2 regions of the Caballeronia sp. ATUFL_F1_KS4A genome follow, and region 2 is predicted to be linked to the other one. Evidence: riboswitches for the same ligand, from Rfam matches in the RefSeq annotation. Region 2 holds a riboswitch; the other holds the start of a gene.
What was found. A riboswitch is a leader RNA that binds a small molecule or an ion and turns the genes downstream of it on or off. The one in region 2 is predicted to bind cobalamin.

Region 1 (3,398 bases), on a different contig from region 2:
GCGCGCGATACGGGCAACGCGACGCTGCCCATCGTGAGCGACGCGACCAGCACGACGAGCGTCGCTGCGCCGAGCGCGATCCAGATCGCGGTGGCGCGGCTCGCGTCCATCGCGCGCGGACGTTCAGCCACGCGGCTCACGACGGATGCCAGCCCAACGTGATGTACGCGCCGCGTCGTGGCGTGTTGTACGAGTAGGCAAGTTCATAGTCCTTGTCGAACAGGTTGTCGATGCGCGCCGTGACGTACCACGACTTCGAGATGTCGTAGCGCGCCGACAGATTCACGATGCCGTAGCCCGCGAGCGTCGAATCGTAATCGCTGCGTTGACCGCTCACGATCCATTCGCCACCGACGCGCCACGGCCCGATCGTGCGATGCGCCGTCAGCGTCGCGAAATGCCGCGCGCGCCGCGTCAAATCCTCGTGATTCGTTTCGTCGACGGGATTCTGGAACGTGACGCCCGCGCGCACATCCGTTGCGCCGACGTGCCCCGCCCACGATCCCTCGATGCCCTGCACCTTCGCGCGCCCGACGTTCTGCGCGACATAGTAGAAGCCGCCGTCGGACACGTAATCGATCAAATTCGAATAGCGCGTCTGAAAAAGCGTCACGCGCACCACGCCGAGCGCATTCGATGCGTACTGCAACGCCGCCTCGACCGAATGACTGCGCTCCGGCTGAATCGACGGATTGCCGCTCAGCGGATAGTAGAGATCGTCGAAGCTCGGCGCGCGAAACGAGGCCGAATAGCTCGCGCTCGCCTTCCAGTGCGCGTCGAAGTTATACGCGTAGCCCAGATAGTAGCTGTTCGCGCCGCCGAAATCGGAATACTGATCGCGGCGCAGATTCGCCTGCAACTCGTTCGCGCCGATGTGCCCCACGTAACCCGCGAACATCGAATTCACATGACGGTCGGGCGCGCTGAACTGATCGGAATCGAGCGTCTGATCGAGATGCTCGTAGCCGAAGAGCAGCTTGTGCGCGTCGCTGATCCGCACGTCGTTCTGCCACGTATATTGCCGGTTCTCCGAATCGAAACGGCTCGTATAGACGCCGTTCTGCTCGATGTTCGCGCGGTCCTGTCCCTGCGCGATCGTGAAGTGCGCCGTCCAGGTATCCGTGACGCGGCCGTTCGCGAACACCGACGCCGAGCGCACGCGATCGTGCGTTTCGTTGATATCGGTCGGCTGGCCATAGGCATCGTCGAAACTGTTGATGCCGTTCGATTGCAGGAAGCGCACGCCCGCGTCCCACTTGTCGCTGAACTCGTGACGCAGCGTCGCCGCGACGCTCTCGTTCAGATAGCCGTTCGCGTTCGGATTGGCGCCGGGCGCGATTCCCGGATCGATCGACGAGAAGCCGTCGGTTTTCTCGCGCGAGACGTTCACGCTGAAGGTCGTGCGGCCGTCCTTGTCGAGCGCGCCGCTCACGCCCGCCGATTGCCGCTGCGTGTGATAGCTGCCGTACTCGGCCTCGAAGTTGAAGCGCGGCGGATGCGCCTCGCCTTCCTTCGTGAAGATCTGCACGACGCCGCCAATCGCATTCGATCCATAGAGCGCCGACACGTTGCCGTTCACGACCTCGACGCGCCCGATCTGGTCGAGCATCAATTGCGATAGCTGTGCCGCGCCGAGCGACGCCGATTCGACGCGCACGCCGTCGATCAGCACGAGCGATTGCGACGACGCCGCACCGCGTATGAAAAGCCCCGAGTTCGAGCCCGGTCCGCCGTTGCGCGTGATCTGCACGCCGGGCGCGAGCGCGACGAGTCCGAGCGCGTCGCTTGCGTTTGCATCGGCGATGTCCTGCTCGTCAAAAAGCGATGTCTGCGGAATCGATTCGGCAAGCGGCTGCGGCGCGCGCGTCGATGTGACGACGACGGGCGCAAGCGTTTGCGTGCTGTCTTCCGTCTGGGCCGCCTGTGCAGCGCCGGCGAACGGCAAGGCGCCGATGGCCGCAACGAGCGCGCCATGACGGGAGAGACCGCTTCTGAGCGCGGCCAGTGGCAATACCATGTGTGAAGTGTTCCGTTTCGCGTGAGCGCGACCCCGCTCCCCGCGAGGACGATGCGCGACGAACGCACCGCGCCATGCGCGCCGATGCGTCGGACTCCGGCCGGTATCCGGGCTGGCGATCAATCGTCTCGCCTTCCCGCGCATGGCGCGCAGTGGCATCGACACGTTTCTTGCAGTCGCGCGCGTGCGACGAATTTCGACACGCTCGCGCGGCAAAATCGCGCATGAGACGACTTGCAACTTGCGTTGCGGTCGCTTACCGTTGCGGGGGCAGCACAGGTTGGCTCGTCGTCGATTGCGGCGACTTCGCTCCCTGTTTCCCGTTTGACTGCATCCACGAGATCCGCGGATGCGAGCACCAAAAGTGCGGCAAGTGTAGGAGCGCGGTTCGGGGCCGTCAAGAAAACCGCGCGGGCAGACTGGCGCGGCGCATGACGAATCGAACGAGAAGCGAAAGAGAAGCGGCCGGCCTGTCATCACGAGCGTTGCGGGGCGCTCGCGTTTTCTGCACACGAATGCATCGCGACATGCGCTTGATTCGAAGGATTAAGCGCTAGATCGCGTGTTGTTACGTCTCGAAACGAGACATTTATCGGAAGCTCCGTTGAACCGCGCTAAAATGCGAGGTCTTTAGAGGACGCAGCACATGCTCAACGAACTCGAATCACTGTCAGGAAACATCGGCCGGCTGATCCAGATCAGCGAGCGCCACAAGCAGGCGCATCAAGCGCTGCAGGAACAACTCGAACAGCTGCGCGCCGACTATGCGAACGTGCAGGCCGAGCTCGCGCAAGTGCGCGAAGAGCGCGATACGCTGCAGTCCGAACGCGATTCGCTGTCCGCGAAAATCGACGACGCGCAAATCCGCCTGAACGCGATTCTCGAAAAGCTGCCGCGCGGCAAGTCCGCGCAACATGCCGAGTCCGACAATCAACTCGATCTCCTCGAAGCCGATTCCCGGGAAGCACATGAAACGGAATTGCACGGCGAGCATCATCAGGGAGAGAAGGCATGACGACCACGCAGATCGAAGTATCCATTCTCGGGCAGCCGTATCGTCTCGCGTGCTCGCCGGAAACCGAAGGCGCATTGCGTGAAGCCGTCGCGCGCGTCGACGCCGAAATGAACAAAGTGCGCAATGCAAGCAGCGTGCGCGGCACGGATCGCATCGCGGTGATGGCGGCGCTTTCGCTGGCGTCGGAATTGCTTAAGCTGCAGGACAGCGTGCGTCACGGCGAGGCCTTCCCCGCCGAAGAAATCCGCCGCACGATGCACTCGATGAACGAGCAATTGGGCGCGGTCATTGCGCAACACGAAGGGCAATAAGGCAGATGCGCGTCGAGTCAATCAGCGCGCAATGTCAATCGAAAAAAGAAACTGC
Region 2 (3,398 bases):
TGCACCGATGTCTGCAAGCTCGATCAGGAAACGGGCCTGTGCCTCGGGTGCTTCCGAAGCCGCGAGGAAATCAAGACCTTCAGATCGATGGACGATGCCGCGAAGCTCGATCTGTTCGATGAATTGCTCAAGCGTCGTGCGGCGAAAGAGCAAACGAAAAGCCCGCGTTCCTGACGAAGCGCGGGCTTCATGAGCGACGCCGAACCGCTTACGCCGCAGCCATTCTTCTCACCGCCGGCCGCTCGAGTTCACGCGCTGCGAGCGCACCGAACACGAGACCGAGCGTCGTCCATAACAGCGCCTGCATGCCGATAGCGGCCACGCGGAAATTCCACAGCAGCGAAGCGGAGAAATCCGCGGGCACTTCATCGACGGACGGCAGCGCGACCTGCGCCGCCACGATCACGACGATATACGCAGCCGCCGCGATGAGCGTCGCGTTCCACCCGCCATGCCGCGCCACCATGCGCCGCTGCAAGCGCACGGCGAAGACGGCAGCCGCGATGGAAATCGCCACCATGCCGAAGAAAAGCGCCGTGCGCGGCCCGATGGTCTCGGCATTGCCGACAGCGGGCGGATTGGGCGGGTACTTGAGGAACGGCACGATGGCGACGCTAACGAAGCCGAACAGCGCGAGCAATGCCGACGTGCCGCGCGCGCGCAACGCGCCGAGCCGTCCATAAGCAAACGCGAACACGAGCGAGAAGAGACCGCCGAGCGCGGTGCCGAACACGGCGACGCCGGTCAGAAGGCCGAGGCCCGCTTGCGTATCGCGAGACACGAGCGCTTCGTCGCCGTGATCGTGCGAATGCGCTGGCGTGGCAGCCGCATCGGCATGACCGTGCTCATGTTCGTGCTGTTCCTCGAACGCGATGGCGCGTGCCACCGACGGTTCACCGAACGCACGCGCGAAGCCGAAGCCGATCAGGCCCGCGACCAGTCCCGCGATCATGCCGCGTATCAGCAAAGTGCGAATCATGATGCTTCCTCAGTGGCACGGAAAGCCGAGCAGATGCCGGCCGTCATGCACGAATTCGTGGACGTACGTGCCCGAGAAAATCGACGTCGCGCCCTGTTCGGCGCCGACGAAATAGATTGCGATCAGCAGAATGAGGCCGATGAAGACGGCCCACGGCAACACTTCACGCACCGGAATGGGCACGGGTGCATCGAGTGACGGGGAAACCGGAGCGGAAAAGACCGGCGCGTTGGAAGCATTCATGGTGGTTCTCCAGGGAAAAGCGCGTCCCGATTGACGAAGAGCATGCAGCGGGGTCTGACTCGCGGCGCCGCGCTTTCGCGTTGACGTACCGCACACAGTGGCGCGACCGTGCCGGGTTTGCACCGGCTTCCTCGCACTGCAAGCTTGCCATTCTATGATGATCCGCTGCAAAGTAAAACGATTCCAATTCGACCGCCACCTGCCTTGGAACTCATTCTTCTCTGTCACGCCGCCACGCGCGCGATGAAAACCGGGCACTTTCCCACCGGCGACGAACCTCCCGAGCGCGATGCGCGCGCGCAGCTCGCGTCATTGCACGCCTTGCCCGACACGCGCGTGATTGCGAGTCCCGCGCGCGTCGCGCGTGAAACGGCGGCGTGGATCGCGGATGCATTCGAGATCGTTCCCGCGTTCGACGACATCGACTATGGCCGCTGGCGCGGGCATTCGATACGCGAAACGGGCGAGCGCGAACCGGAACATGTCGCTGCATGGCTCGCGGATCCCGATGCGCGTTCGCACGGCGGCGAAAGCGTCGCCATGCTCGCCGCGCGCGTCGCCGAGGGCTTCGCTTCGATCGACCGGCTCGACGCGGGGCGCTGCATCGTCGTCACGCATGCGATCGTCGTGAAAGTGGCGCTCGCGCATGCGCTTCGCATGCCGCTCGCATCGATCTATGGGATGAACTTCGCGCCGCTCTCGTCCACGGTGCTAGAACGCGCCTCGCCCGCCGATACGTGGACCGCCCTGAACTTCGCTCCATACGAATAGCTCAAAGCAGACAGCGCATCGCGTGCGCGGTGCGCGTTCGACTCAACCAGGAGACTCAGATGGCGCATTACGTGGATGGATTCGTCGTACCCGTACCGATCGACAAGGTCGACGCTTATCGCCGCATGGCCGAAGCCGCCGGCAAGATCTGGCTGGAACACGGCGCACTGGAGTTCGTGGAAACCATCGCCGACGACGTGAAGCCCGGCAAGCTCACATCGTTTCCACAGAGCGTGCAGATGAAGGAAGGCGAGACCGTCGCGTTCTCGTATATCGTCTACGAATCGCGCGAGCAGCGCGATAGCGTCAACGCCAAAGTGATGGAAGACCCGCGCCTCAAAACGATGATGGAATCCGGCGAGACGCCGTTCGATCCTCAACGCATGTTCTTCGGCGGCTTCACGACCATCGTCGAACTCGGGCGCGACTGATCGTTCTTATCCGCTCAATCGAGTCACTACTTCGAAGGAACCGCATCGACATGTATATCGCCATGAACCGCTTCAAGATCGTGCCCGGCGCCGAAGCCGACTTCGAACGTCTGTGGACGAGCCGCGATACGCATCTGAAGGATGTGCCCGGGTTCGTCGAGTTTCATCTGCTCAAAGGGCCGGTGAAAGACGATCACGTTCTGTATTCGAGCCATACAATATGGGCGAATCAGGCAGCCTTCGAAGACTGGACGCGTTCGGACGCGTTTCGCGCCGCGCATCGCAATGCCGGCGGCGAGACGCGCCAGCTTTATCTCGGTCATCCGGAATTCGAGGGCTTCGAAGTCATTCAGACCGTCAAATAGAGCGGTCAAGGCGCAACCGAACGTTCGCGCACTTTTCGGCGAGCACGCGCGTTTTACACACGTGTGAAAAAACGCGCTTCGCCGAAGCTGTCTTTTCAGACGTGTTCTAGGCCTTTGCGCCGCGCGCCATGCGCTGCAGCGTCGACGAATCGATCGCCGCCGCGCAGATTCGCACCGCTTCCTTCAGCGTGCGCGGACGCCCCGCACCGAATTGCGATTCCAGCATCGCGACGGCGCGCAGACGCTCGTCATTGCCGAGTTTCTCGCCCGTCGCAAGCTCAAGAACCGAGATGAAATAAGCCGCAGGCGGCGCCGCGCTCGCATGCGGAGTCGTCTGGCGTTCCCCGTCCGCCGCGCCACCCGCGCCCTCACGTCCGTCGCCGCGCGCCGGAATCCACGGGTGCCACTTGCTGTCGTATCGACTTTTCATGGGTTAGTTCGCTGGCTCGATTGCTGTGGCGCACCTTGGCGCCGTTTGTCATGTGACGCTTATGGCGTCTCTGTCATTAAAGAGACTTACAGCAAGTACCGTTCCAAGCTGGCGTTCCCCTTGCACGGCCTAGCGCGCCGCGACGCTTTCCTCCGACAAAACCGCACGCGCGACGCGAC

Region 1: another riboswitch for cobalamin. It lies ahead of NCS03_RS03520 (TonB-dependent receptor domain-containing protein); the one in region 2 lies ahead of NCS03_RS18225 (CbtB domain-containing protein).

The regions. Positions count from the first base shown of each region.
Region 1 is NZ_JALQEB010000002.1:95,220-98,617, reverse strand. Features, by position in the region: gene NCS03_RS03525 (FecCD family ABC transporter permease) at 1-140, opposite strand, end outside; gene NCS03_RS03520 (TonB-dependent receptor domain-containing protein) at 137-2,017, opposite strand; cobalamin riboswitch at 2,099-2,396, opposite strand; gene NCS03_RS03515 (ATPase) at 2,664-3,032, shown strand; gene NCS03_RS03510 (cell division protein ZapA) at 3,029-3,343, shown strand.
Region 2 is NZ_JALQEB010000030.1:127,854-131,251, forward strand. Features, by position in the region: gene NCS03_RS18215 (DUF1289 domain-containing protein) at 1-174, shown strand, start outside; gene NCS03_RS18220 (CbtA family protein) at 209-979, opposite strand; gene NCS03_RS18225 (CbtB domain-containing protein) at 989-1,222, opposite strand; cobalamin riboswitch at 1,252-1,378, opposite strand; gene NCS03_RS18230 (histidine phosphatase family protein) at 1,427-1,993, shown strand; gene NCS03_RS18235 (DUF1428 domain-containing protein) at 2,053-2,424, shown strand; gene hmuQ (heme-degrading protein HmuQ) at 2,475-2,789, shown strand; gene NCS03_RS18245 (hypothetical protein) at 2,896-3,219, opposite strand; gene lhpI (bifunctional Delta(1)-pyrroline-2-carboxylate/Delta(1)-piperideine-2-carboxylate reductase) at 3,349-3,398, opposite strand, start outside.